3 regions of the Vibrio sp. SCSIO 43137 genome follow, and region 1 is predicted to be linked to each of the others. Evidence: predicted binding sites of a transcription regulator. Region 1 holds the regulator's gene; each other region holds the start of a gene.

The links. The regulator MetJ, encoded in region 1, represses methionine synthesis genes. The targets are predictions, from matches to a motif close to TTAGACNTNTANANGTCTAA.
Region 2: metK (methionine adenosyltransferase) is a predicted target of MetJ. The motif match lies at 6,136-6,155, and genes of this name have one in related genera.
Region 3: metN (methionine ABC transporter ATP-binding protein MetN) is a predicted target of MetJ. The motif match lies at 8,099-8,118, and genes of this name have one in related genera.

What each region holds. Positions count from the first base shown of each region.
Region 1 is NZ_CP116383.1:3,084,629-3,094,951, forward strand. It holds gene PK654_RS14475 (bifunctional aspartate kinase/homoserine dehydrogenase II) at 1-2,339, opposite strand, end outside; gene PK654_RS14480 (O-succinylhomoserine (thiol)-lyase) at 2,339-3,505, opposite strand; gene metJ (met regulon transcriptional regulator MetJ) at 3,698-4,018, shown strand; gene PK654_RS14490 (malic enzyme-like NAD(P)-binding protein) at 4,086-5,345, opposite strand; gene rpmE (50S ribosomal protein L31) at 5,512-5,730, opposite strand; gene priA (primosomal protein N') at 6,065-8,266, shown strand; gene cytR (DNA-binding transcriptional regulator CytR) at 8,438-9,442, shown strand; gene PK654_RS14510 (SPOR domain-containing protein) at 9,548-10,087, shown strand; gene hslV (ATP-dependent protease subunit HslV) at 10,265-10,323, shown strand, end outside.
Region 2 is NZ_CP116383.1:449,906-460,228, forward strand. It holds gene PK654_RS02260 (PilT/PilU family type 4a pilus ATPase) at 1-364, shown strand, start outside; gene ruvX (Holliday junction resolvase RuvX) at 386-811, opposite strand; gene PK654_RS02270 (YqgE/AlgH family protein) at 862-1,425, opposite strand; gene gshB (glutathione synthase) at 1,484-2,431, opposite strand; gene rsmE (16S rRNA (uracil(1498)-N(3))-methyltransferase) at 2,444-3,175, opposite strand; gene PK654_RS02285 (SprT family zinc-dependent metalloprotease) at 3,312-3,812, opposite strand; gene PK654_RS02290 (DUF2189 domain-containing protein) at 3,880-4,677, opposite strand; gene metK (methionine adenosyltransferase) at 4,898-6,049, opposite strand; gene tkt (transketolase) at 6,396-8,393, shown strand; gene epd (erythrose-4-phosphate dehydrogenase) at 8,614-9,639, shown strand; gene PK654_RS02310 (phosphoglycerate kinase) at 9,777-10,323, shown strand, end outside.
Region 3 is NZ_CP116383.1:2,549,629-2,559,951, forward strand. It holds gene glyA (serine hydroxymethyltransferase) at 1-786, opposite strand, end outside; gene PK654_RS11960 (YitT family protein) at 1,114-1,722, shown strand; gene PK654_RS11965 (amidohydrolase) at 1,791-2,942, shown strand; gene treC (alpha,alpha-phosphotrehalase) at 2,939-4,612, opposite strand; gene treB (PTS trehalose transporter subunit IIBC) at 4,710-6,134, opposite strand; gene treR (trehalose operon repressor TreR) at 6,384-7,328, opposite strand; gene gmhB (D-glycero-beta-D-manno-heptose 1,7-bisphosphate 7-phosphatase) at 7,369-7,926, opposite strand; gene metN (methionine ABC transporter ATP-binding protein MetN) at 8,218-9,252, shown strand; gene PK654_RS11995 (methionine ABC transporter permease) at 9,242-9,919, shown strand; gene PK654_RS12000 (MetQ/NlpA family lipoprotein) at 9,979-10,323, shown strand, end outside.

The DNA of each region.
Region 1 (10,323 bases):
CCCGGTCCGCGAATAACCAGAGGATTGTCCTTATACCAGACACTTTCAATAGCGAAAATGTTGTCACACGGCAGCAGATTCGCCAATGCATGGTCACTGTTCAGCGCTTCAATTCCTACCGTCGCCTCTCCATTCTTCTCCAGCCGGGCAACGTAACGCAGTACCTTCTCCTCTTTCTGTGCTTTCGCCAGACGTTCAGCCAGAATCGAGCTCAGTAAAGCTCCCTGATCAAAGAACTCATCCAGAGAGAGCTCTTTGAGCTCCTCAGGCACCAGTGATTCAACTTTTACGTTCTCCGGCTCAATCTTAAGGCCTGACTCACGCGCCAGAATTACCAGCTTTCTCATCACATCAGAGCCATCAAGATCAGAGCGGGGATCCGGCTCTGTCAGCCCCTGCTGCCAAGCCAGTTCCATTAGTTCACTGAAAGGCACACTGCCGTCAAACTGCTGGAACAGCCATGAAAGAGTGCCGGAGAATATACCCGATAAAGCCAGAACCTCATCACCACTCTCATGTAGATCTCTTACGGTATGGTTTACCGGTAACCCTGCTCCTACAGTTGCGTTGTAGAACCAGTGCCTGCCGGTTTTGCTAAAGGCGTTCTGAACTCTGTCATAAAACTCACCGGAGGCTGAGCCGGCAACCTTATTGGCAGAGATAAGGTGAAAACCTTTTTCTGCTATCTCGGGATATTTCAGTGAAATCTCTTTACTGGCCGTGACATCCAATACAATAATTTCATCGTATTCCTGCTGATGGGAGAGCTTCTCTATCCACTCATGGCCACCGTGTTCAATCGCCTCATCATGATACCGGTCTGTAATTGTAGCGAGATCTAAACCGTCGTAGTTGAGGCAGTAAGAGCGGCTGGTAACAACCCCTATCAGGTCAAAACTCATTCCGCGACGTTTTTCCAGTCCGGCTTTCTGCTCTGCAAACAGTTCCAGCCAGCTGGCACCGATATTGCCTTTACCGCACAATACCAGCCCCACACGTTTTTGCGCCTGAAACAGCTGTGTATGAATTCCCTGAACCAGTTGACAGGTATCGGTTTTTCTTAATACAGCGGCAAGGCTCAGTCCGGACTCCGCCTCACAGATAAACTCTACAGGTGCATTCTTCAGTTGCTGATAGAAACCGTGGGTATGGATCGGGTTATTACTGACACCGGCTCCCACTGCTGCAACAAGGGAGTAGCCCTCTTTAAGGCGAATATCACCGTCAATAGCGGCATCCTGCAAAAATTCCAACGCCCCGCCAGCCACTTCTGCAGTATAGGCAAGCTGAATTTCCCCCTGATCCGGCTGAGTATTAAAGGCAAGAGGCTGAAGCTGTGCCCGGGCAAGGCTATTCAATATATGCTCCTGCGCCCTTGCAAAATCATGAGCATGACCAAGATCCAGCTCGATAATAAGTACTTCATCCAGAGAAGTGATGATCTTCGCCCCTCTCCCTGATGCCAGAACCCGTTCAATGCGGGTTGAACCAGACTCAGGCTGATAACTGCATCTCAGGTCAAGGTTCATTGAACTCTGGGCAACGGGCTGAAGTGTTCTGCTATGCAGTACAGGTGCTGCCAGTCTTGCCAGTTCACTGGCTTCATCAAGACGCAACAGCGGCAACAGACAGGCGTCGTTCACCTTACGCGGGTCAGCACTATAAACTCCGTCAACATCACTCCAGATTGTCACTCTTGCCGCATCCGACAAGGCTCCGATAACCGTAGCTGAGTAATCTGAGCCGTTTCTTCCCAGTAGCACGGTCTCCTCTTGTGAGTTTCGCGCCATAAAACCGGTGATGACCAGCCTTCTGTGCTGGTGCTGAACCAACTCCTGCCTGATAAGAGAACGTGAACGGGAAAAATCGACTTCCGGCTGTGTACACCGCTCTGCACGCAGTAAGTTTCTTGAATCAAGCATGGCGGCATCGAGACTACTCTGATTTAACAGAGCCGTTAAAAGACGTGCCGACCACACTTCACCATGACCAAGAACATCGGCAGACTGAGCCTCCGTTAATGGCGCCATCAGTTCACCGAGTGCTGCCATCTCACTGTTAAGCTGTTGCAACAAGGCTTGCGGCTCTGTAACCAGCGCCTCAATCAGCCCGCTCTGGAACTGACGCAGTTCTGTAAGTAGTTCATGGGCTATCCGGCCATCTTTTTTCAGGGCATCCAGCCACTCATATAGCCGGTTGGTGGTATCGCCTGCGGCTGAAACTACGATAAGGTCGTCTTGTTCAGAATACTCAGACAGAATGGTAACTACCCTGCGGTAGCATTCCGGGTCTGCCAGACTGCTACCACCAAACTTGTGTAACTGACGAAGGTGGCTCATTACTCACCTCCCTCTAATGAAGCAAATGCCTGTTTCAGGTCATCAATTAAGTCGTCACTGTCTTCCAGACCAACGGACAATCTAAGCAGATTCTGAGAAATACCGGCTTCTTCCAGTGCAGCCTCTCCCATCGCTCTATGGGTCATTGATGCCGGGTGGCAAATCAGGCTTTCAACCCCACCAAGAGACTCCGCCAGAGAGAAAAGTTTCAGGGCACCGACAAAGGTTTTCAGTTGTTCAAATGAGCCATTGAACTCAAAGCTGAGCATGGAACCAAATCCCGTTTGCTGCTTTTTGGCAATAGCGTGTCCCGGATGATCAGGCAGGCTGGGGTGATAAATTGTTGCTACATGCTTCTGCTGATGAAGGTAACTAAGAATCGCCAGTGAACTCTCTTCATGTATGCGCATTCTTGCGCCAAGTGTCCTGACTCCCCTTAAAGTCATATAGCTGTCGAATGGTGTTCCCGTTGCACCAATGCAGTTGCCCCACCACGCCAGCTCTTCGGCATGCTGCTCTGATTTCGTTATCACCACACCACCGATAACGTCGGAATGACCGTTAATGTACTTAGTGGTAGAGTGAATAACAAAGTCTGCGCCCAGTTCAAGAGGCTTTTGGTATATGGGTGTCAAAAAGGTATTGTCGACCGCAACAAGAGCACCAAGCTGATGGGCTTGCTGACAAATGGCTTCAATATCCACTACCCGTACAAGAGGATTAGAAGGGGTTTCCAGTAATACCAGCTTCGGCTTTCTGCTTAGTGCTTCAGATAAAGCGGCAGAATCAGACTGGTCGACAAAGGCGACCTGAAAATCACCTTTCTGAGCTCTGGTATTAAACAGGCGATAAGTACCGCCATAGCAGTCGTGAGGAGCAACTATCAGATCATCCGGCCCTAAAAAGGCAGAGACCAAAAGGTTCAATGCAGAGGTACCGCAGTTGGTGACCACCGCACCCTTACCGGATTCCAGTTCATAAAGGGCTTGTTCCAGCAAACCGCGGTTAGGATTTCCTGAACGGGTATAATCATATTTAGGAACATCACCGAAACTGGGGAAACTATAATTGGTTGACAGATAAATGGGCGGAACGACAGCGTGGTGCTGGGTGTCTGATTCAATGCCTGTGCGAACAGCAATCGTCGCTGGTTTCCGTTTTGTCATAAGATGAACTTCCTTTCTCTTTGCTACTGCTACCAGATAACTATAGTTTATTTGACAGACAGCACTTTACTAACAAGAAAAGCAGACGTCAATACTTCTAGACGTCCATATATCTTTGCTTATGGCGGTAAATCCCGCTAGAATCCCCACCTATAACTATTTATTACTAATTTCTTTGATGAAAGGTGCGCAATGGCAGACTGGAACGGCGACTATATTAGTCCTTATGCTGAACATGGAAAAAAGAGTGAGCAGGTGAAAAAAATCACTGTCTCTATCCCTTTAAAGGTTCTTAAGGTATTAACCGATGAACGTACCCGTCGCCAGATCAATAACCTTCGCCATGCCACAAACAGTGAACTGCTGTGCGAGGCCTTTCTGCACGCCTATACAGGTCAGCCGCTTCCGACTGACGAAGATCTAAGAAAAGATCGCCCGGACGATATACCGACTGAAGCTAAGACTATGATGACAGAGATGGGCATCGAGTTCGAAGCCTTTGACGAAGAGTAAAGTCTAAGCCACAAAATGCAAAAAGGTCAGCTCACAGGCTGACCTTTTTTTGTAAAGCAGAACGGCTTTATTCCATGTAGTTTTCCGGCAGATCAATCCGCGCGACTCCGGACTCAACCGCGGCAATGGCAACGGCTTTAGCCACGCGAGGCAACAGACGCGGATCCATTGGCTTAGGAATAATATACTCTTTACCAAACTCCAGCTCTTTTACACCGGCAGCTTGTTTAACTTCTTGTGGCACCGGCTCTTTGGCCAGTTGGCGAATCGCTTCAACGGCTGCCAGTTTCATTTCAATATTAATTTCACTCGCCCTGACATCCAGTGCACCACGGAACAGGAACGGGAAGCAGATAACATTGTTCACCTGATTCGGATAGTCTGAACGACCGGTGCCCATAATAAGATCATCACGCACCTTATGCGCCAATTCAGGTTTAATCTCTGGATCCGGGTTTGAACAGGCAAATACAACTGGCTTATCCGCCATCAGTGCCAGCGCCTCTTCCGGCAGCAGGTCTGGTCCCGATACACCCAAGAAAAGGTCAGCTCCGGAAATCACCTCTTCAAGGGTTCTCTTATCGGTATTGTTGGCAAAGTGCTTCTTGTGCTCAGTCAGATCTTCACGACGGGTATGAATCACCCCTTTGCGATCCAGCATATAGATTTTTTCACGCTGTGCACCACACTTAATCAGCAGTTCCATACACGCAGTTGCCGCTGCACCGGCACCCAGACAGACGATGGTTGACTCGCAAAGTGTCTTTCCTTGTAGTTCAATGGCATTGAGCATACCCGCCGCAGTCACAATGGCAGTACCGTGTTGGTCATCATGGAACACAGGTACATCACAACGCTCGATCAGACGACGTTCAATCTCAAAGCAATCCGGCGCTTTAATATCTTCCAGATTAATACCGCCAAAGGTATCGGCAATATTTGCTACCGTATCAACAAACTCGTCGATGGTTCTGTGTTTTACCTGAATATCAATTGAATCCAGCCCGGCAAAACGTTTGAACAGCAGCGCCTTACCTTCCATTACCGGCTTGGATGCCATCGGTCCCAGGTTACCCAATCCCAGAATAGCGGTACCGTTAGAGATAACAGCCACCATATTTCCCTTAGCTGTGTACTTATAAACGTTATTTACATCCTGAGCAATTTCGCGCACCGGCTCTGCCACTCCCGGGCTATAGGCCAATGCTAAGTCCTCGACTGAATCAGCTGGCTTAGTAAGTTCTACAGAGATCTTTCCCGCTACCGGATGAGCGTGATATTGAAGTGCTTTTTGACGAAATGCTTCTTGAGGATTGTCTTCGGGCATAATGTGTATTTCCAGAGAGTGTAAACAGATTGTAGGGAGATCAAATTCTAGTAGAAGTTGTTAAATCTTCATAGAAATAAAGTAAATAGATGAAAAATTTTCTTACGGCAGAAACGAAAAAAGGACGCCTGAGCGTCCTTTTCTGCATTCGGTAATAATATTGCTATTATTTTTTGCTTGAAAGTGCACCGAAACGCTTGTTGAAGCGATCAACACGACCACCAGTATCAACGATACGCTGCTTACCAGTGTAGAATGGGTGGCACTTGTCACATACGTCCAGGTGGATAGAATCTTTACCTAGAGTAGAGTTAAATTCGAAAGAGTTGCCGCAAGAACAAGTTGCTTTAACTGCTTTGTACTCAGGATGGATACCTGCTTTCATGGGAAAACCTCATATATAGGCCGTGTCGCTATCCGATTCTAAGCCGGACACCACACGTGTGTTCAAAAATCAGTGCGGTTTTTACCACACCATTAAGGCGGCGTATATTAAAGAATACCGGCGTCGGGATCAACCTATTTGAGTTTTTTTTCACCAACTAAATAACACATGTGCCATATACGCCACTTTGGCAGACAGCGGACAGAAACACGCATAAAGCCATGCATGGTACTCCGCACACCGTTATTTGGCAGATACATCAGCATATCTCGTATTTTCAGCCCGCTTCAACTAAACTAACCGCCTCTTTATCTCATGCTCCCGATTAAAGTTTATGCGCCCGACTATTGCACAGGTATCACTGCCCGTACCACTGGATAAAACGTTTGATTATAAAATTCAGGCGAACCAGTTTCCGGTTATCGGAGGCAGGGTTTCTGTTCCTTTCGGACGACAGACTCTGGTGGGTATTGTCACAGCCATGGTTAACAGCTCTGACTTTCCCCTCGATAAACTTAAACCCATTAAATCTGTTCTTGATTTTGAGCCGGTATGGCCGGACAAACTGCACCAGTTGCTGGTGTGGTGCAGTCAGTTCTATCAACATCCGTTAGGGGAAGTGTTCTCTAATGCCCTTCCCGGTGCATTAAGGAAAGGCAAACAGGCCAGTTTTGCCTCTGTTGTGGAGTGGCAGCTAACGGAAGCAGGAAAAAACCAGTTAATGCTCGGCTTTGGCAGGGCTGTAAAACAGGAAAAAGCGATACGAGCTCTTGCTGATGGGACAAGATCTCACCAACAACTGCTGGATGAAGATATAGACGGCACTCTTTTGAAAAAACTGGAAGAGAAAGGCTGGGTAATCTCTTCTGAGAAAAAATTCAGCAGAAAAAGCTGGCCGGCAGCCGTACAGAGCGAAATGGATACCCCCAGGCTCAACGAAGAGCAGGCCGTTGCAATCGCCACTATTAATAGCCAGAGCGAGTTTAGCTGTAACCTGCTGGAAGGTGTGACGGGTTCGGGCAAAACCGAGGTTTATCTGAACCTGATTAAGCCTGTACTGGAAAAAGGGCAGCAGGCACTGGTGCTGGTTCCTGAAATCGGTTTAACCCCTCAGACGATAAACCGTTTTAAACGGCGCTTTGATGTTCCAGTAGAAGTGATTCACTCCGGCCTGAATGAAACGGAAAAACTTAATGCATGGCTCTCAGCCAGAGAAGCAGAAGCCGGCATCATTATAGGTACCCGATCCGCCCTGTTTACCCCTTTTAAATCTCTGGGGATTATTATTGTTGATGAAGAGCACGACTCCTCATACAAGCAGCAGGACTCTCTGCGCTATCACGCCAGAGATGTCGCCATTATGCGCGCTCATAAAGAGAATATCCCTATTGTTCTCGGCTCTGCCACTCCGGCATTAGAATCTCTGCAAAATGCCCTTAGCGGTAAATATCATCACCTGACCCTGACACAAAGAGCAGGTAATGCCGTACCGGCCACTTATAAAGTGCTGGACGTTAAAGGCCTCTATCTGGAAAGTGGCCTATCAGCCCCTCTGATTGCTGAAATGCGTCAGCATTTAGATGCGGGTAATCAGGTGATGCTTTTTCTTAACCGCAGAGGATACTCTCCGGCACTTATGTGTCACGACTGCGGCTGGATTGCCGATTGTCAGCGATGCGATGCCTACTATACCTATCACCACAATAGTCAGGAGATTCGCTGTCATCATTGTGGTTCGCAAAAGCCGGTAATTCACCACTGTCACAACTGTAACTCAAACCATCTGGTCACTATGGGCGTTGGTACCGAGCAGTTGGAAACCCAACTGGAGCACCTGTTCCCCGAATACAAAACCATACGTATAGACAGAGACAGTACGCGAAGAAAAGGAAGTCTGGAGAACGCTCTTAACGCCATTAAGAACAAAGAGTACCAAATTCTGATTGGTACCCAGATGCTGGCTAAAGGGCACCATTTTCCCGATGTTACTTTGGTTGGGTTACTGGATGTCGACGGCTCTCTCTACAGCAGTGATTTCCGCGCTTCAGAGCGGCTAGCTCAGCTCTTTATACAGGTTGCCGGCCGGGCAGGAAGGGCAAGTAAGCCCGGGGAAGTGATATTACAAACCCATCACCCTGAGCATCCCCTGCTGCAAGCTCTGCTCAATAAGGATTATCACCATTTTGCCCTGACGGCACTAACGGAACGAAAGCAGGCCTATCTGCCGCCTTATACTTACCTGACCCTGTTCCGGGCAGAGGCGAGTAACTCAAAACTGGTGGAAGATTTTCTTCGTCAGGTTCGTCAGACCATTGAGGCCAATCCACTGTTTGACCCTCATACCATGGTTCTTGGGCCAACCCCTGCCCCTATGGCAAAAAGAGCCGGTAAATCCCGTTGGCAACTGCTGCTGCAAACCTCAAACAGAAGCACAATGCAGAAACTTCTGCACAGCGCACGGGCAGCTATACAACTACTGCCACTGGCTAAAAAAGTACGCTGGTCTCTAGATGTTGAGCCACAAGATCTCAGTTAGTTGCAGACGAAAACGTTGTCCTTAACACAAATATATTCATCACTGTGACCGAAATCACATATACTATGCAAGTTTTGTTACATTACCCGTAATTTATTCCGGCTTTAATGAATACACTACAAGAATAATTACTATTAAATTAAATCCAATTGTCTGGAAGAGGTTAAATTTATGGCGACAATGAAGGATGTTGCCCAGCTTGCAGGGGTGTCGACCGCCACTGTATCCAGAGCGTTAATGAACCCTGAGAAAGTATCTGCGTCTACCCGTAAACGAGTTGAAGACGCTGTTTTGGAAGCTGGTTATTCCCCTAACTCCCTCGCAAGAAATCTGCGAAGAAATGAATCTAAGACCATTGTTACGATTGTTCCCGATATCTGTGACCCCTACTTCACAGAGATCATCCGCGGAATTGAAGACGCAGCATTGGAAAATGGCTATCTGGTTCTGCTTGGCGACAGTGGCCAACAGCGCAAACGTGAAAGCTCATTTATCAACCTGGTATTTACTAAGCAAGCCGACGGCATGCTACTGCTGGGTACTGACCTTCCTTTTGATGTCAGTAAACCAGAGCAGAAAAACCTGCCTCCGTTGGTGATGGCCTGTGAATACGCGCCTGAACTTGAGCTTCCGACTGTGCATATTGATAACCTGACTTCTGCTTTTGAAGCGGTTAACTATCTGACCCAGATGGGCCACAAACGAATCGCCCAGATCTCCGGCCCGGAAGAGGCTGCGCTCTGTCAGTTCCGTTTTCAGGGCTATCAACAGGCTCTTCGTCGGGCAGGGCAGACAATGAATGCCGCCTACTGCATCAATAGTGACTTCTCTTTTGAAGGCGGTGCTAAAGCGCTGAAAAAACTACTTTCTCTGCCGGAGCCTCCTACTGCCATCTTCTGTCACAACGACATGATGGCCATTGGCGCCATTCAGCAGGCAAAAAAGCTTGGCCTGCGTATTCCGCAAGATCTCTCTATTGTCGGCTTTGATGATATTCAGTTCTCTCAGTATTGTGATCCGCCGTTAACGACTATATCTCAGCCAAGGTATGAAATTGGTCGTCAGGCGATGTTGATGATGCTTGAGTTACTAAAAGGGCGCGATGTCAGAGCGGGTTCACGCCTGCTTGAAACTAAGCTGGTAGTTCGTAACAGTGCAGCTCCGCCGAGAATTTAGGTTCTTTGCTTTAAACTAAACTGGCACATAAGGTCGTGATGGATTGTGTTAAAGGCGCTTTCTGCATTACCATGTTGCCAGTTTCCGTTTCAGTGAATTGTAAGTGTGGCAAATAGAGATTATGTAAAAAGAGGGCAAGGGTCGCGTAAAAAACCTGCCCGCAAAAGATCCTCCGGTTTCCCATGGAAAGCGGGTGTACTTGCTTTACTTCTTGTAAGCGGATTTGGCTATGGGCTCTATATACTTAATCAAGACCCTGAGCCGCCGAAGACAACGGTAAAGAAAAACACAAAACCAACTAAGCCTGCTGAGAAAAAGGCCTTGCCGCCTCCGCCTGAAGAGAAGTGGGAATATGTAAAGACCCTTCCAAACAAGGAAGTAAAGGTCGAAGCCAAGCAACAGGTAGTTTCAGACATTCCGTATATTATGCAGTGCGGAGCCTTTAAAAACCTGCAGCAAGCGGAAGAGCGTAAGGTCAATATCGCTTTTCAGGGCATCAGCAGTAAGATCCGTAAAAAAGAAGGCAGCAACTGGTACCGAGTCGTTCTTGGTCCTTATGCTCTTAAACGTGAGGCTGAGCGGGATCGACATAAGCTACAAAAAGCTAAAATCGAACCTTGTGCTATCTGGAAAGAACAGCAATAAACCCTCTCCTCCTCTGCTGAGTAGCAAATTAAGCACTGATTTTTCCACAGCACTAGTCTGTAAGCCCTTTAAGGACAAGATAAGTTCCAATAAAGATCCTATCTTGTCCTTGAATTCTTCCTGTTCCAGCCTTATATATTCCTCAAATCATATGAATAAAATGAAGAGGTCTGATTCGTGACTACCATAGTATCTGTACGCCGTGATAATAAAGTGGTTATCGCTGGTGACGGGCA
Region 2 (10,323 bases), 740 kb from region 1:
AGCTTTTCTGTTTGATTTAGCCAGCAACCTTAAAGGGATTGTGGCTCAGCAACTTGTAGTTGATAAAAACGGACAGCAGCGTCATGGTGTTTTTGAAATTCTGCTAAATACACCAAGGGTTTCTGACCTTATCCGTCGCGGTGAGTTAAACGAGCTTAAAGCAACTATGGCAAAATCGGCCGGGGCAGGGATGATCACTTTTGATCAGTCGCTGTTTGAGTTGGTACAACAAGGCAAGATAAGCGAAGCCGAAGCGCTGCACAGTGCGGATTCAGCCAATGATCTTAAGTTGATGATCAAAAGTAACGGAAGTACGTTTTCTTCATCAGGTTCTCTTGATGATGTCACCATTGATATGGGCTAACGGAAAAATTAAAGGGGAGAGTTACTCTCCCCATTGACGTTCAAACCAGCTCTCTAAAATAACCACCGCCGACTGACAGTCCACATTTCCTTTACTCAGTGCTTTATAACCGCCCATCTCAAATAGCTCTGAGCGGGCTTCTGTTGTGGATAGCCTTTCATCATGCAGCTCAACCTGAAGGCCAAACCGGCCATGAAGGCGGTTAGCGAACTTCTTAGCTCTCGGTGTAATGGTTTCCAGAGCATTACCGTGTAGATCGGCCGGTAAGCCGACAACCAGTAACTCTGGTTGCCACTCTTTAATCTGCTTTTCGATATCGTCCCAGTTGGGAATGCCATCATTAGCTTTAAAAGCTTTTAGTGGCGATGCCGTTCCCGTTACTTCCTGACCTATAGCACTGCCGATACTTTTTGTACCGTAATCGAAAGCCATTATCGTTCTGGACATGGAGCTCCTGTCTAAAATAGTGTTTTGTGATTTTAATTGCTGGCCTGTGCCTAGCCGTGACCGGCATCCACCGAAAGCTGACCCGGATCTATACCCAGCATTTTTACTGCTTTCTGCCAGCGATCCTGTACCGGAGTATCAAAGATAACTTCCGGATCTGCTTCGACGGTTAACCATGAGTTTTCTGCCAGCTCTTTCTCCAGTTGTCCTGCTGTCCAGCCGGAGTAACCTAAAGCGACAACATAGCTCCTCGGTTCCGCTTCCGTTCCCAGTACACTGAGAATATCTTTAGAAGTGGTGACACTGATTTGATCCGTCATCTGAATACTGGACTGATAACTGTCTTTGGGTTCATGAAGAATAAAACCGCGATCTTCTGATACCGGACCGCCATTCAGTACCGGCATCTCGAGGCTATCTTTATGTATCTGAGGGTGAACAGAGTCGACATCGACTCTCTCCAGCATGCCTCCAACGGTTATATCAATTGGAGCGTTGACAATCAGCCCCATAGCACCTTCTTCGTTGTGCTCACAGATATAAATCACTGAGCGATGAAAAAAGGGATCTTTCATACCGGGCATAGCTACCAGAAAATGATTGGATAAATTCATGTTAGCTCCTCTACTCAGCCATTTTGCTGAGGGGCGAAGGCAGCAAGGCTGCCTGTTATTATTTTTCTAAACGACGTTCAATGGCATCCATCAGCTTACCGGTAACGGATACGTCAAAAGCTGCTTCGATTTCACGAATGCAGGTCGGGCTGGTGACATTAATCTCAGTTAACTTATCGCCGATAACATCCAGTCCGACGAAAATCAGCCCTTTTTCTTTAAGTGTAGGCGCTACAGCCTCAGCTATCTGAATATCTGTTGCACTTAATGGCCTTGGTTCACCGGTACCGCCTGCTGCCAGATTGCCACGGGTTTCTCCTTTGGCCGGAATCCGGGCAAGGCAGTAAGGCATAGGTTCACCGTCTACTACTAAAATACGCTTATCGCCGTTGCTGATATCAGGCACGAAGGTTTGAGCCATAGCGTAGTTCTGGCCATGGTTGGTTAGCGTTTCAATAATAACAGACAGGTTAGGATCGCCCTGTTTTACCCTGAAAATAGATGCTCCGCCCATTCCGTCAAGGGGCTTCAGGATCACATCACCATGCTCTTGCTGAAATGCTTTAATTTTTTCAGCTTTTCTGGTCACAATGGTTGTTGGTGTCAGTTCAGGGAACCACGCGGTAAATAGCTTCTCGTTACAGTCTCTCAGGCTTTGAGGTTTGTTTACGATTAGTGTGCCTTTCTCTTCTGCTCTTTCCAGAATATAAGTGGCGTAGATGTACTCTGTATCAAACGGAGGATCTTTTCTCATCAGCACCACATCCAGATCCGACAGGGCAATAGTTTGCTCGGACTGGAACTGATACCAGTCGGCAGGATCTTCTTTCAGGGTCACGACTTTGGTATCGGCAATGGCTTCACCCTGATCCAGATGCAGATCGCTCATCTCCATATAGTGGATTTCATAGCCACGCTTTTGTGCTTCAAGCATCATGGCAAAGCTAGAGTCTTTTTTGATATTAATGGATGAAATAGGATCCATTACAATGCCCAGTTTGATCATTCTTTTCTCCTGTTAGCCAAGATCGCCAAAGCGAACTTGTAATGCGGTAATTGCGGTAAGTGCTGCTGTTTCTGTTCTTAATACCCGTGGCCCCAGCAGCGTTTCTTCAAACTGGTACTCTTCGGTCATTGTGATTTCTTCGACAGACAGGCCGCCTTCAGGGCCTATAAGCAGGCGTACTTTATTTATCGGTTGAGGAAGGGTGTTAATTGAGTATTTTGCTCTCGGGTGAAGGTTGAGTTTCAGAGCATCGTCTTGTTCGCCACACCACTCTTCCAGCTTCATAATCGGGCGGATCTGCGGAACAATATTACGGCCACACTGTTCGCAGGCGGCAATCGCAATTTTCTGCCATTGCTGAAGTTTCTTTTCAAAGCGTTTGGCATCCAGTTTTACACCGCAACGCTCTGATATCAGAGGGGTGATAGTATTTACACCAAGTTCAACGGACTTTTGAATGGTGAACTCCATTTTGTCGCCCCTTGATACAACCTGACCAAGATGAATATCCAGCGGTGATTCGCTGTTTCTTTCAATGCGCTCAGAGATAGTGACTTGCACGGACTTTTTTGTCACTTCACTGATAACCGCAGGGAACTCTGCTCCGCTGCCATCAAACAGTAAAACTTCTTGTCCCGGCTTCATTCTCAGCACTCTGCCAACATGGCCGCTGGCGTCTTCGCTGAGAGTTAATAGTCCAACATCCTGAATGGTATCAGGGTGGTAAATTCGTGGTACTCGCATTAATACGGATTCCTGTATCAGGCGTTTATAGCTTCCCCTAACATGGATGCCTTCAGGCTAAAAAACAAGGGTATATAACGGGAAAATGATAGTTGCTGTTGATCTTTTGTTTATATAAAAGATCAACTACTTCTATTCAGCTTAGCTGGGTGCCAGTGAATGCGAGAGTTTGTTGACAGTTGCGGCAGCTGTAGCTGGCCTGACGGGACTGAACTTTATTATGTCGTCGTATGCTCAGGGGGTAGCTGCTACAGTCACAACGGTATTCAAAGGTTTTTCCCTGAACAGAGCTAATATTCAGGGAGTGGGTTGTATTTCCGGGCAACTGAAATACTTGCTGCATCAGGCTTTTCCATTCCGTTCCGTGCGGGCGCACTCTGCCATATAGCTGAAAAGTAATCAGGTGGGCAAGCTCATGAGGAATAACCTCCGTAAGAAAAGCTTGTGGGTTTTCATTGAATAGCACAGGGTTCAGGCGGATTTCCCACTGTTGCAGCAACGCTTTTCCGGCTGCCTTTCCTCTTAGTTTGTAGTTAAGGGCGGGAACGGGAAAGGTCTGATTAAAATGGGATCTGGCAATGGACATGTAGTCAGCGAGTGCTTTGCGGGCACGATAATCCAGCTCTCTGTTTTCCACTATCTCTCCTGAAAAAAGCCCCGGAAATTCGGGGCTTTATTATAAATCTGACAGCTCTCAAAGCAAGCTAGACATCTTTTCTGGAGATGGTTTCCCTGTAACCGTGCCAGGTTGCGTAACCAAGAACCGGTATAACAAATAGCATGCCGACTCCGTATGTTACAAATCCGAACAGGGTACAGGCACTGATGATAAGACCCCAGATAATCATCGCCCCTACATTTTCTTTAACGGCATTAAAGCTGGTAAAGACAGCCGTCATCATATCAACACGCCTTTCCATCATTAATGGAATGGAGAAAGCTGACAAGCTGAATATGCCGACAGCAAACACCAGACCAATAGCTGCGTTGATCAACAGGAAGGGTACAAAATCTGCAAACGGAGCTCCTTCTACCTGTGGATACAGAACGTGCAGAAGAGCAGCTATGCGCATCCAGAAGATCATTGCCACAGTCAGGAGAACAGCAAAGGCCCACTGAGATGTTGTATTTCGCTTAATCGCTTTGATTGAATGAAGCAGGCTGGCGTCGTTACCTTTCTCTCTCTGCCAGCTTGCATCGTACAGGCCAAGAGCAAGGAAAGGCCCCAGAAGCATAAATATCACCAGACTAGGTAGCACAATCAGGTGAGTGCCTTGCCACTGGGTTATCTGAACCACTGCAACCGCTGCCATCATAAAACAGAAACCGTAAAAGAGGGTGATGGAAGGGAGTTGGAAGAAATCTTTAACACCTATGCTGACCCACCTGAGTGGCGCCATAGTGTCTAGTTTGTGGCACGGGATGGTTCGTGCGTAGTCGTTGTGGTGATGATGCTTATCGTGCTTTCCATGTAATTTGTCTGGCGTTGTTGAATTAGGCATATGGCCTCCAGAGTGTTTAGCGTCCCGAATATGACTCAATTATCAGTAGCAACTGATTACCAGTTTAAAATTGAGTTTTATTTACATCTACAGCTAAGTTTAGGCCAAATTGACAAGGTGAAAAGTTTAGTTTTTAAGCTGATGAAAGCTAAAGAAAAATAGAGAAGAGATAAGGCGGAAATAAAAGAGCCTCCGGATGGAGGCTCTGAAGAACTGTCTGTTACAGACCAGCGAACTCTTTAAGCAGAGCGGCTTTATCTGTTGCTTCCCAAGGGAACTCTTCACGACCAAAGTGGCCGTATGCAGCTGTCTTTTGGTAGATAGGCTGAAGAAGGTTAAGCATTTCCTGAAGACCGTATGGGCGCAGATCGAAGAACTGACGTACCGCTTCAATAATGATGTCGTGAGATACTTTTTCAGTACCGAACGTTTCAACCATGATAGAAGTTGGATCGGCAACACCGATAGCGTAAGAAAGCTGGATTTCACAACGATCAGCCAGACCTGCAGCAACAATGTTTTTCGCAACATAACGTGCTGCGTAAGCTGCTGAACGGTCTACTTTCGATGGATCTTTACCAGAGAAAGCACCACCACCGTGACGTGCCGCGCCACCGTAGGTGTCTACGATAATCTTACGGCCAGTCAGACCACAGTCACCCATTGGGCCACCGATAACGAAACGACCGGTTGGGTTGATAAAGAAGTTAGTCTCTTTGTTCAGCCACTCTGAAGGTAGTACCGGTTTGATGATCTCTTCCATTACCGCTTCGCGAAGATCCGGTGTAGAGATTGAGTCACAGTGCTGAGTTGATAGTACCACTGCGTCGATACCTACAATTTTGCCCTGATCATACTGGAAGGTTACCTGAGATTTTGCATCAGGGCGCAACCAAGGAAGCGTGCCGTTTTTACGTACTTCAGCCTGCTTCTGAACCAGAAGGTGAGAGTAAGTAATTGGCGCCGGCATTAGTACGTCGGTTTCGTTTGTCGCGTAACCAAACATGATGCCCTGATCACCAGCCCCCTGCTCTTTAGGGTCTGCTCTGTCTACACCCTGATTGATATCCGGAGACTGCTTACCAATGGTATTCAGTACCGCACATGAATCAGCATCAAAGCCCATGTCAGAGTGTACATAACCGATTTCACGAACCGTTTCACGAGTTAGCTCTTCGATATCAACCCATGCAGAAGTAGTGATTTCACCACCGACCATAACCATGCCGGTTTTTACATAAGTTTCACACGCAACACGAGCTTTAGGGTCTTGTGCAATGATGGCATCAAGAACGGCATCAGAAATTTGGTCTGCAATTTTGTCTGGATGACCTTCTGATACAGACTCAGAAGTAAACAGGTGCTTAGCCATAAAGTTAGCTCCGGATTTATAAGTAAAAAAGATGCTTCTGGCATCTCTTTATAAATTTAATCAATCAGAAACACACTGCTGGGTGTTTCTACATCTAGACGTCTATTCTAGTTTTTAACCAGATAATTACAAGTTTTTTTATGACATCTTGCGAGGGTTTCTAGGGTAGCGGAGAGATAAACAGGCGCATTTCTAATACTGCTGAAGGCTTGGCTGCCTTAAAAATAAAGGGGGAAATCGATTGCAGTCGAAATTTTCCTCTGAGAGAATAGCGCCGCTGAAAATTCAGGTAATCATTCAGCATAATTCCCTTAATTTGAATTTGCGATTTCATTCAGGAGCAGACATGTCGTCTCAGAAACAATTAGCTAATGCAATCCGCGCGTTAAGCATGGATGGTGTACAACAAGCCAACTCCGGTCACCCGGGTGCCCCTATGGGTATGGCGGACATCGCTGAAGTACTTTGGCGTGGCCACATGAACCACAACCCACAAAACCCTGAGTGGGCTGACCGCGACCGCTTTATCCTGTCTAACGGTCACGGCTCAATGCTGATTTACTCTCTGCTTCACCTGACTGGTTATGAGCTATCTATTGATGACCTGAAAAACTTCCGTCAGCTGCATTCTAAAACTCCGGGTCACCCTGAGTACGGTTATGCACCTGGCGTTGAGACCACTACAGGTCCTCTTGGTCAGGGTATCACCAACGCTGTAGGTATGGCGCTGGCTGAGAAATCCCTTGCTGAGCAGTTCAACAAAGAAGGCCATGACATTGTAGACCACAACACTTACGTGTTTATGGGTGACGGCTGTCTGATGGAAGGTATCTCTCACGAGGCGTGTTCTCTGGCGGGTACTCTTGGTCTTGGCAAGCTAATCGCGTTCTGGGATGACAACGGCATCTCAATCGACGGTGAAGTGGAAGGCTGGTTCTCTGACGACACACCTAAGCGTTTTGAAGCTTACGGCTGGCACGTAATCCCAGCAGTAGACGGTCACGATGCAGCAGCAATCAACGCCGCGATTGAAGCAGCGAAAGCAGAGACAGGCAAACCAACCCTAATCTGTACTAAGACCATCATTGGTTTTGGTTCTCCGAACAAGTCCGGTTCACACGACTGTCACGGTGCACCACTAGGCGCTGAAGAAATTGCAGCAACACGTAAAGAGTTAGGTTGGGAGCACGGTCCTTTTGAAATTCCGGCGGAAATCTATGCAGAGTGGTCTGCGAAAGAAGCAGGCGCAGCTAAGGAAGCAGCGTGGGACGAGAAATTTGCAGCTTATGAAGCAGCATATCCAGAGCTTGCAGCAGAATTCAAACGTCGCGTAAACGGCGACCTACCGGCTGAGTGGGAAGAGAAAGCGAACCAAATCATCGCTGACCTTCAGGCTAATCCGGCTAACATTGCCTCACGTAAAGCGTCGCAAAACGCACTGGAAGCCTTCGGTAAGATGCTGCCAGAATTTATGGGTGGTTCTGCTGACCTTGCACCATCTAACCTGACCATGTGGTCTGGCTCTAAGTCAATCACTCCGGAAGATGCGTCTGGTAACTACATCCACTACGGTGTGCGTGAGTTCGGTATGACGGCTATCATGAACGGTATCGCCCTTCATGGTGGTTTTGTACCTTACGGTGCAACCTTCCTGATGTTTATGGAGTATGCCCGTAACGCACTGCGTATGGCGGCTCTGATGAAGGTTCAGAACATTCAGGTTTATACTCACGACTCCATCGGTCTGGGTGAAGATGGCCCGACTCACCAGCCGGTAGAGCAGGTCTCTTCTCTTCGCCTGACTCCGAACATGAGCACATGGCGTCCGTGTGATCAGGTAGAGTCAGCGGTAGCGTGGAAGTTTGCTATTGAGCGTAAAGACGGTCCGACCTCACTGATTTTCTCTCGTCAGAACCTTGCACAGCAAGAGCGTAGCGCAGCACAAGTTGCTGATATCGCTAAAGGCGGTTACGTACTGAAAGATTGTGAAGGCAAGCCTGAGCTAATCCTGATTGCTACCGGTTCAGAAGTTGAACTGGCAACAGAAGCCGCGGCACAACTGACAGCTGAAGGTAAGAAGGTACGCGTAGTCTCTATGCCTGCAACAGACGTGTTTGACAAGCAGGACGCAGCTTACCGTGAAGCGGTACTGCCATCTGATGTAACTGCACGTGTAGCGGTAGAAGCGGGTATTGCTGACTACTGGTACAAGTACGTTGGTTTCGACGGCCGTGTAATCGGTATGAGCACCTTCGGTGAATCTGCTCCGGCAGGCGAGCTGTTCAAGATGTTCGGCTTCACCGTTGAAAACGTAGTAGAAACAGCAAAAGAAGTTCTGGCGTAATCTTACACCTGACTGATTCGCTTTAAAGGCCTGCCGGTGAACTCCGGCAGGCCTTTTCCGTTTCTGAGGCTGGCAGGGCTGCATCTTCAGATGTTTCTGATGGTGTAGTTGCAACTCTGGGCAATAGGTATAAAGTAGGCCTTCAATCAATAATAAGCGGTTTAGTTCCGGAAACGTTAGTTCAGACACGGAAACCGCAAGTAACACGTGAAGTAAACAGATGATCAAGATAGCAATTAACGGTTTTGGCCGGATAGGAAGAAATGTACTCCGTGCCTTGTATGAGAGTGATAAAAGCAGCCAGATCCAGGTTGTGGCGGTGAATGAACTGGCTCAGCCAGATGCCATGGCACACCTGCTGCAATACGATACCAGCCACGGCCGTTTCTCAAAACGAATTACCAATGATCAGGAACATCTGTTTGTTCATCATAAAAACGGCGAGTGCGACAGTATCCGCATTCTGCATCTGGCGGAAATTGAATTATTGCCTTGGCGCGATTTGGATGTTGATATCGTTTTCGACTGTACCGGTGTATACGGCAACAGAGAAGATGGTTTAATGCATATTGCCGCTGGTGCTAAAAAAGTGCTGTTTTCCCACCCCGGCGCCAATGATATCGACAACACCATTATCTACGGTGTTAATCATGACACCCTACTGCCTGAACATACTATTGTGTCGGCCGGCTCTTGCACTACTAACTGTATTGTTCCTGTAATTAAGGTGCTGGATGAAGCCTTTGGTATTGAATCCGGGTCTATTACCACTATTCATTCATCGATGAACGATCAACAGGTGATCGATGCTTATCACCCTGATTTACGACGAACCCGGGCAGCCAGTCAGTCGATTATTCCTGTCGATACAAAGTTGCATAAAGGAATTGAAAGAATATTTCCGAAATTTTCTAACAAATTTGAAGCAATTTCCGTTAGAGTACCCACTGTAAACGTCACTGCTATCGATTTAAGCGTCACTATTAAGGCAAATGTGAAAGTTAATGACGTAAATCAAACCATAACAGAGGCATCTCAGTGTACATTACGTGACATTGTTGACTATACTGAGTTACCTCTGGTTTCGATTGATTTTAATCACGACCCACACAGTGCAATTGTTGATGGGACGCAGACCCGAGTAAGTAACGGTCATCTGGTAAAAATGCTGGTTTGGTGCGACAACGAATGGGGTTTCGCTAACCGGATGCTGGATACCGCACTGGTAATGATGCCTGGTGAGTAAGTTGTTTAGAAATATTGTGTAATTTGTCTTGAAATTAAATTACACAATCCCCACCTAGGTAGCAGCTAAAGAATTTCTAATGTCTGGCATGAGGCCGGGCTGTTTAAAAACTTTATATTTAATTGAGAGGACAAACCATGTCTGTAATCAAGATGACTGACCTGGACCTGGCAGGTAAACGCGTATTTATTCGTGCTGACCTAAACGTACCTGTAAAAGAAGGCAAAGTAACTTCTGATGCACGTATTCTGGCTTCTTTGCCAACAATCAAGCTTTGTTTAGAAGCTGGTGCAAAAGTAATGGTTACTTCTCACCTTGGCCGTCCGACTGAAGGTGAATATGCTGAAGAGTTCTCTCTGCAACCTGTAGTTAACTACCTTAATGACGCTCTTGATTGCGAAGTTAAGCTGGCAAAAGACTACCTTGACGGTCTTGAGCTGAACACTGGTGAACTGGTTGTTCTTGAAAACGTGCGCTTTAACAAAGGCGAGAAGAAAAATGACGAAGAGCTGTCTAAGAAGTACGCCGCTCTTTGTGACGTATTCGTAATGGATGCATTCGGTACGGCTCACCGTGCACAAGCGTCAACTCACGGCGTTGGTATGAATGCTCCGGTAGCTTGCGCTGGTCCTCTTCTGGCAAACGAGCTTGAAGCTCTTGCTAAAGCGATGGATAAGCCTGCAC
Region 3 (10,323 bases), 540 kb from region 1:
ACCGCCCTGACCACCCGGGAATACTGCCGAGTTCAGCTTTTTATACATCTCTTCGCCGCCGTTAGACAGAATCAAACCACCACGGGGACCCGCCAGCGTTTTATGAGTTGTGGTCGTTACTACATGAGCGTGCGGTAACGGAGTCGGATAAACACCAGCAGCAATAAGGCCGGCAACATGGGCCATATCTACAAACAGATAAGCACCTGCTTTATCGGCAATCTCACGCATGCGCGCCCAGTCAACGATTTGAGAGTAAGCAGAAAAACCACCAATAATCATTTTTGGCTTATGCTCAAGGGCAAGCTGCTCCATCTCGTCGTAATTGATCTGACCCGCTTCATCAATGCCGTAAGGAATGACTTTATAGTGCTTACCAGAGAAGTTAACCGGTGAACCGTGAGTCAGGTGACCGCCGTGTGCAAGGCTCATACCCAGCACCGTATCACCCGGGTTAAGAAGCGCCATATAAACCGCACTGTTTGCCTGAGAGCCTGAGTGAGGCTGAACGTTAGCGTATTCACAGTTAAACAGCTTACAGGCACGCTCAATAGCCAGAGCCTCTGCTTTATCTACATACTCACAGCCGCCGTAATAGCGCTTACCCGGATAACCTTCAGCATACTTGTTTGTCAGCTGAGAGCCCTGTGCTTCCATCACGCGCGGGCTTGTGTAGTTTTCTGAAGCGATAAGCTCAATGTGTTCTTCCTGACGAAGAGTTTCTTCCTGAATTGCAGCATATAATTCTGCATCGTAATCAGCGATGTTCATATCACGCTTTAGCATCTGTATCTCCTGACTCAGATAATCTTTAAATTGCAAAAAACCACATAAATTTCATAAGCAAACGTTTTCGTTGACGTTATAAGCAAGATATTCTACATAATTTGCTGATTTTCAGAAACCCTGCTTATAAAAAATAATCATGCAATTTCTTCATATTCCTTTGAAAAAAGGCTCATGCTATACCACACGCCTAAGTGTCAACTCAGGCATTTACACTGTGTAAATTGTAGAATACATACCTTAACTTTAAAATACCTTATCAAGCTACCGAAATAAGCAGTTTTTCTCTATTATCTGCGCCATTCTCAGTAACATAATTTAAACATGATGGAAAAACATACGATAAAGGAAGATTGGATCGCCATACTGACCGGCACATTTTTAACTGCTCAAGGCGTATTCTTCCTGCAGTCAGCCGATCTGCTTACAGGAGGAACAACAGGCCTTGCTCTTCTGGTAAGCCAGTTAGTGCCGCTCTCCTTTGGTGTTCTCTATTTCCTGTTTAACTGCCCGTTTTATCTTTTGGGATGGAGACGATTTGGTAAGAAATTCGCAGTAAATAGTGCGATTTCCGGCGGTTTAGTGTCAATCTTCGCCGATCACCTGAATCTGGTCATTCAACTTGGTTTCGCAAACCCGATTTATTGTGCCGTTGCCGGCGGACTGTTGATGGGACTGGGCATGTTGATCCTGTTCAGACATAAATCCAGCCTTGGTGGCTTTAACGCCTTCTGTCTGGTGGTTCAGGACAAAACGGGTATTTCAGTCGGAAAAACTCAGCTTGCCATAGACTGCTCTATCTTACTGGCATCCTTCTTCTTTGTTAGCCCTGAAATAATTATTACTTCGGTGTTAGGTGCGGCAGTCCTTAATCTGGTTCTTGGTATGAATCATAAGCCAACCCGTTACAAAGTCACATACGGTAAAACCGCCTGACAAAGATTGAACTCTGTGCAGAAAAGGTATACTAGTAGTAGCATTATTAACCTGTATACCTCTGCTCTATGACCTACCAACCTACAAGCCTGCAATCATTTGATGCTGTTCAATTTCGTCATCAGCTACATAAACATCCGGAATTGTCTGAATGCGAGTTCAATACCGCTGAAACCCTTGTCAACCAGCTTAAAGCGTTTGGTCTGAAGCCGGAGAAAGGCATTGGAGGTAATGGTATCGTCTGTGTGATAGACAGTGGTAAAGAGGGGGAAACTACCCTGCTCAGAGCCGATTTCGACGCCCTGCCGATACAGGAAAAAGCACACCATGACCATGTTTCAGAAACTGACGGCGTAATGCATGCCTGTGGCCATGACGGGCATACCAGCTCAATGATGCTGGTCGCTAAACACTTTGCTGAGCATGGTATTAAACTGGGCAAACTTATCCTGCTTTTTCAGCCGGCGGAAGAGACAGGCACAGGTGCTGCCGCCATGCTGCGTAACCCTCTGCTAAAAGAGCTCTCCATCGATTCTGTATTTGCCTACCATAACCTTCCCGGCGAACCACTTGGCAGAATAGTGCTTAAGTCCGGCACTTTTGCCTGCGCCTCAACCGGTGTCGCCATTGAGTTTCAAGGCAAAACCTCTCATGCCGCCCGCCCCGAAAACGGCCTGAGTCCGGCAAATGTTATGATGGAAACCTCGGCTTACCTGCAGTCAATGCCGGCACACTACCCTGAAGCCTTCAGTCTGGTCACCCTTGTTCACGCAAGACTGGGCGAAGAAGCCTTTGGGGTTGCTCCCGGCTACGCTAAGGTAATGGCTACATTAAGAAGCGACTGCAATATAACGTTTAGCAAGATGAAGAGTGATCTGCAGCAGATGCTGGCTAAACTGGAGATGGATAGCGGAATTTCCGTCACTCTTAAATGGGATGAACCTTTTAATGCGGCGGTAAACTCAGCTGAACATGTGGCTATCGTCGCTGAACAGGCGGAAAAACTAGGAATGGACGTAAAAACACTGGCAGAGCCGATACGTTGGTCAGAGGATTTTTCTGAATTTCTGATGAAATGGCCCGGCGCACTGTTTTGTATCGGTAGCGGAGAGTCTCACCCGCAACTACACAACCCGGACTATGACTTCCCTGATGAGGTTCTGGAAAAGGCAAGCTCTCTGTTTATCGCAATAGCAGAGAGCCTGCACGGTAGCAATTAAGCCTCGATCAGCAGAATCCGGCTCTCATAAGGTTTAAGCTCAAGCTTGTGCTCTGAGCAGCTTTCCACAGGGTAGTTGCTCAGCAGACATCTCGCATTAGTCATATCCAGATGCTCAGGGAGCTCTGCCGTCACTGTCTCGCCGTAGTAGTTGTTTATACAGATAAGGGTCTGATTTTTATCACTACGGGAATAGCAGAACAACTGTGGATGTTGCGGCATTAAATCCTGATAATCGCCTGTAGTAATCACCGGGATCTGTTTTCTTAGTTCAATCAGCTTCTGATAGAAATAGAACACAGAATCGGGATCATCAACGGCAAAAGCTGCGTTTACCTGATCATAATTGCCCGCGACTTCTAACCACGGTTTACCCTTAGTAAATCCAGCATTGGTCTCACTGTTCCACTGCATAGGTGCACGCGAGTTATCGCGCGACTTCTGCGCCAGAATCTCCAGCATCTCTTCACGGCTTACGCCCTGCTGATTGACCATAATGTCGTACATATTGGTACTTTCAACATCCTGATACTGGCTGATATCAGTGTACCCCGGGTTGGTCATACCTATCTCTTCACCCTGATAGATATATGGCGTGCCCTGCATCATATGTACTGACGCCCCAAGCATTTTCGCTGACTCAACTCTGTAGTTTTTGTCATCACCCAACCGGCTTACCACCCGCGGCTGATCATGGTTACACCAGAACAGTGCTCCCCAGCCCACGCCGTTCAGGCCTGTCTGCCAGTGATTAAAAATCTGTTTTAGCTGCAGGAAGTCAAATGGTGCTTTGGTCCATTTATCTCCGTTAGTGTAATCCACCTTCAGATGGTAGAAGTTAAATACCATAGAGAGCTCGCTGTTATCCAGCGCAGAGTACTTCTGACAATGTTCTAGTGTTGTAGAAGACATCTCACCCACAGTGACCGAACCATACTTCTGGAAAACCGCTTCGCTGATCTCCCGAAGATACTCGTGTACCCGCGGGCCGTCTGTATAAAAACGACGTCCGTCACCAATGTCGTCACTGTTAAAGTGCTGCTGCTTGGAGATTAGGTTAATCACATCCAGACGGAAACCATCAACGCCTTTCTCAGCCCAGAAACTGATAATCTGTTTTACTTCTTCGCGAACTTCAGGGTTTTCCCAGTTAAGGTCTGCCTGCTCTTCAGCAAACAGGTGAAGATAATATTGGCCTGTTTTCTCATCCAGTTTCCACGCGTTTCCGCCAAATTTAGACTGCCAGTTATTCGGCGCCTGTCCGTCGATAGGATCTTTCCAGATATAGTAGTCCCGGTAAGGGCTGTTACTGTTACCTAAAGCATCTTTAAACCACTTATGTTCTGTTGAAGTGTGGTTTACTACGATATCCATAATGATACGGATACCCTTCTGATGTGCTGCTGCCAGCAGTTCATCAAAATCGTCCATGGTGCCAAAATCAGGATTAATTGCGTAGTAGTCAGAAATATCGTAACCATTGTCTATCATAGGTGACTCATAAACCGGAGTCAGCCAGATAGCCTCTATACCCAACAGCTTAAGATAGTCCAGCTTGGAAATAATACCGCGAATATCGCCTGTTCCCTTACTGCCGCTATCACAAAAGCTCTTTGGATAGATCTGATAGATGGTCGCCGTTTTCCACCATGCCTGATCAATATCACTCATGTTAATTCTCTCGCCGTTTTCTTACCGAAATAGATGGTTTTTACTGATATAGATAGAGTGGCCAAAAGGGCCACTCAAAATAGAAATGTGTTCTGAATTAAGCGTTAGCTACTGTCAGCTCGCCCTTCATCTGCGCACGCTTGTAGAAGAACAGTGTCAGCGCAGCAGGTAGCAGAATGGCAACCAGCATAGCGATAGCAAAGATAGTCCAGTACTGTGGCTGAATAGACAGGATACCCGGCAGACCACCTACACCGATACCATTGGCCATAACACCGGCACTACCACAAATTGCTGCGGCAACAGCTGAACCAACCATAGCGCTTAGCATAGGGAACTTATACTTGAGGTTAATACCGTACATAGCAGGCTCTGTTACACCAAGGTAAGCTGAGATAGCAGCCGGAACAGAGATGTCGCGCTCGCCTTCTTTACGGCTAATGATGATGATACCAACGACAGCTGATGCCTGAGCAATGTTTGACAGAGCAATCAGAGGCCAGATTGGTGTACCACCCAGTTCCTGCATAAGCTGAAGGTCAACGGCGTTAGTTGTGTGGTGAACACCGGTAATAACCAGAGGAGCGTAGAAGAAACCAAACACCATAGCACCAAGAATAGCGAACTCACCTGTCATTGCCGCTTTAGCAGCGAATGCAACGCCATCACCGATTACACGGCCGAAAGGACCAATCAGTGCGTGGGCAAGAACAACGGAAACAATGATAGAAACGAAAGGTACAACAACCAGATACAGGTAAGAAGGTACAATACGCTTCAGGTTGGTTTCAATAAATGCCAACGCAACACCCGCTAACATAGCCGGAATAACCTGAGCCTGATAACCCACTTTCTCAATGACAAACAGGCCGAAGTCCCACGCTTCAGGAACCTGTTTACCAATCATATAAGCGTTCATCAGCTGAGGAGAAACCAGAGTGACACCTAGCGTGATACCCAGAATCGGCGTACCGCCAAGTTTCTTAACCGTAGACCAGCAAACACCCACCGGCAGGAAGAAGAAGATCGCTTCACCGATCAGCCACAGGAAGGAGTGAACTGTTGCCCAGAACTGACTGATTTGAGTCAGTGTCTGGCCGTCAAACATTCTGATATCGCCGATAACGTTACGGAAACCGAGGATCAGACCACCGGTAATGATGGCAGGAAGAAGAGGAACAAAAATTTCGGCTAAATGGGAGATGCCTCTTTCCAGAATGTTCATGTTCTGACGGGCAGCTTGTTTTGCTTCATCTTTTGAAGCAGATTTTTTCTCTGCCATTTCGATAAGAAGTTTATAAACTTCATCTACTTCTGTACCGATTACTACCTGAAACTGACCGGCATTAGTAAAGCAACCTTTTACTAAGCTCAGTTTTTCTAACGCTTTAACATCAGCTGCATCAGTATCGTTCAGAACAAAACGCAGACGTGTCAGACAGTGACTGACACTAGCGATATTATCTTTTCCACCGACCAGCTCAATAAGACGTGCAATGTCTTGTTTTGCAATCTTACTCATAATTCTCACCCGTTATTGCTAGGGGCTGCTTACCTTTCACATTCGGGAAAGGTCAATAGCTCCTAAATTTAAGTTTACACCATCCAACTTAGATGGCATTAAAATGGGAACAGTCCCAAAAACTGTTATTATAATGCACTAAATAAACAAACACAGAAATGGGAACAGTCCCATTAATTGAACAAGATCACAGCATTTTTGATAAAACAATTAAAAACAACGGATTAATTTAAGGGAATTTTGCTTAGGTTAACTGACTGGTTGCTGGGTTAAATGCTGCTCTTCAGATTCGCCGGACAGCTGCTTAATCAACAAGTTAGCCGCGGTATAGCCCGCCTGCTGGTAACCGGGATCAACACTGTAAGTGTTGGGGAACAGGAAAGAGAGCATTGAATTACCACCGACACCAGTTACAAGTACATCTTCACGCCCTAACTCCTGCAGGCGCTTAATGACACCTAGAGCGAGTGTGTCACTGGCACAGGCAATAGCCTGAACATCAGTACTAAGTACCTTTTCAACAAGGGCATAGCCGCTTTCATGACTTAACTGGCCGGTCTGATAATTGGCTTCTACCTGATTGACTTTACACCAGGCCAGATAAGCATTCAGACGAGCCTCGCCCGTGGTTTTATCCTGAGGGTCAACACCAATATAGGCGATACGATTAATCTCTTTCTGACGGAGATGGTTTAAAGATTTTTCGATAACACCGGCGTTATCATAGTTAATGGACGAGACCCCCTGCATCGGCATGGCAATCACCACCATACGGTCTTTCCAGCTCAGCAAACTTTCCGTATCACAGCCGGTAAAACCGAACACTATCACGCCATCAACATTGCGTTTTTTCAGGACATTCAGGTGCTCATTGGTTTTGTCAGCGTTGAACTGGCTCTCCATAATCACCACATCATAACCGGCAGAATAGAGGCAATCGAGAATACTGCTGACGGCACGGTTTTCTGAAGGCGAATCAAGACGGGAGATAATCACACCAATCACCTTCTGACTGCCGCCACGCATAGACTGGGCAGATTTAGAAGGCACATAGCCCGACTCACTAATCACCTTCTCTACCTTTTCACGGGTTTCAGGTTTTACCTTAGGGTCATTAGTCAGCACCCTGGACACCGTCGACTTCCCGACCCCGGCCAGCCTTGCTATATCATGAATGGTGAGTTTCTTATCCATACTGTCAGTTCAGCTATAAAGTGAAGATAATAGGCAAAAGTTAACGACTTGCGGCAATATAATCAGGTACATCAGCAATACTGTTTAGCACAGTAGTCGCCAGCTGTTCACCCTTCTCCGTTACCGGTTTGCCTGTTCTGACCAGAATTTTAGTACCGACTCCGGCCGCTTCAGCAGCCATCATATCTTCTGCCTTATCGCCGACCATCACTGAGTTTTGCATATCAATTTTCAGGAAATCTCGGGCAGAGATAAACATTCCCGGTTTAGGCTTACGGCAGTTACACTCCTGCTTATACTCACCAATACCGTGTTCAGCGTGATGCAGGCAGTAGTAAATTCCGTCAAACTCTACGCCGTTATCGATAAAGTTCCAGTCCATCCACTCAGTAAGAGAAAGAAAGCGTTCTTCACTAAACATGCCTCTGGCGACACCAGACTGGTTAGTAACCAACACCAACAGATAGCCCATTTCCTTCAGTTTTTTGGTCGCTTCAAATACGCCCTCAATAAATTCGAAGTCGTGCTCATCATGGACATAACCGTGATCGACATTAATAACACCATCACGATCTAAAAATACAGCAGGTTTGTTCAAGGCTCTTTCCCCGGGTTGGATTTAAGCGGTAATTATTACACGCTTTGCTTTTTATAGCACTACGCAAACACCGCTATTGAGCACATATCAACCAGAGCCAAATAACTATTTTTCCAATGAAAGATCTCAAAAACATAGCTCATTTCAAATAGCTATATAGAAATATATACATTTAGACGTCTAGACGTAAAAATATCTATTGACAGAATCCGGAACAGACAATAGCATCTCCTATCAAGTGAGACGAAGTTCAAAATTTTATTCTATTGTTTAGCAAAACAGGTTTAACAAATGATTGAGATCAACAAAGTTAACAAGGTTTTCTATCAGGGCGACAAAGCGATAAATGCTCTGAAAGAGATCAACCTGACCATTCCACAGGGACAGATCTTTGGTGTTATCGGTTCATCCGGTGCAGGCAAGAGCACTCTGATCCGCTGTGTGAACATGCTGGAAGCGCCAACTTCCGGTCAGGTTATAGTTGATGGTGTTGATCTGACCACTCTGTCTCAATCAGAGCTTTGTCAGGCCAGACGCAATATCGGCATGATTTTTCAGCACTTCAACCTGCTTTCATCCCGTACGGTTTTTGACAACGTCGCCCTGCCCCTTGAATTAGCAGGTCAGGCAAAACAAGCCATTGAACAAAAAGTTACTGAACTTCTCTCTCTGGTTGGTCTGGCGGACAAGAAAGAGAGCTATCCGGCAAACCTGAGTGGCGGCCAGAAACAGCGAGTCGCTATTGCAAGGGCTCTTGCTTCAGATCCTAAAGTACTGCTTTGTGATGAAGCCACCAGCGCCCTCGACCCGGCAACAACTCAGTCAATTCTGCAGCTGCTGAAAGAGATCAACCGCAAACTGAACATCACAATCTTACTTATCACCCACGAAATGGATGTGGTGAAAAGCATTTGTCATCAGGTTGCCATTATCGGTAACGGTGAACTGGTTGAGAAAGGCACGGTCGGTGAAATTTTTGCCCACCCTAAAACAGAGCTGGCTCATCAATTTATCCGCTCAACTCTGGATCTCTCCATTCCGGAAGACTACAGAGAGCGGCTACAACAAGAAAGGAGTGAAGGAAGCTACCCTCTTGTACGCCTTGAGTTTACCGGCGAAACCGTGGACGCCCCTCTGGTCAGCCAGATTTCCAGAAAATTCAATATCGATATCAGCATACTGAGCTCTGATCTCGATTACGCCGGCGGAGTTAAGTTCGGCATGATGGTGGCAGAACTGTTTGGTAGTGAAAAAGACGATCAGGCAGCAATCGACTTCCTTAAGCAGCACAAAGTTAAAGTAGAGGTACTGGGTTATGTCCATTAATACAATCACTGAATGGCTGAGCCTGAACAGCAAACTTCTTTTGGGCGCGACAGGAGAAACCCTCTATATGGTAGCGGTTTCCGGTCTGGTTGGCTTTGCCATTGGTATTCCTCTTGGCGTGATTCTGCATATCAGCAAAAAAGGTGGTCTTGCGGAAAACCCTAAGCTGAACGCTTCTCTGGGTGCCATTGTCAATGTCGGCCGCTCTGTACCATTTCTGGTTCTTATGGTTGCCATTATTCCGGTAACTAAGCTGTTGGTGGGTACTTTTATCGGCACAACTGCCGCCATTGTTCCCCTCACTATCGGTGCGATTCCTTTTGTAGCCCGCCTGATTGAAGGCGCATTACTGGAAGTTCCGTCTGGTCTTGTAGAGGCAGCGCAGTCTATGGGAGCAACGCCAACTCAGATTATTACCAAGGTATTACTGCCGGAAGCACTACCAACCATAGTGAACTCGGTAACTATCACGCTAGTAACCCTTGTCAGCTATTCCGCTATGGCCGGTACCGTTGGTGGTGGTGGTCTGGGAGACGTTGCTATCCGCTATGGCTTCCACCGTTATGACGTGGTGATTATGGCCGTCACCGTGGTGATGCTTATTATTTTAGTTCAAATTATTCAATCACTTGGCGATGCCGTTGTTCGCCGGGTAGACCACAGATAAACCAAAGCTGTTGCTACAGACGAGATAAAACAGCTCAAAATTATACAGGAGATATCAAGATGAAATTTAGCCTTAAGAAACTACTGGCCGTAACCACCGCCGCTTCCGCCCTTATCCTTGCCGGTTGCGGAGAGAAACAAGCTGACACAAGTAAAATCAAAGTAGGTGTCATGGCTGGTGCCGAAGCACAGGTTGCTGAGATTGCCGCTAAAGTAGCAAAAGAGAAGTACAACCTGGATGTTGAGCTGGTGACTTTCACAGACTATGTTACACCGAATGCTGCACTGGATGATGGCTCAGTTGATATCAACGCATTCCAGCACAAGCCATACCTTGATCAGCAAATTGTTGACCGTGGCTACAAGCTGTCAATCGCAGGTAACTCTTTTGTCTATCCGATTGCC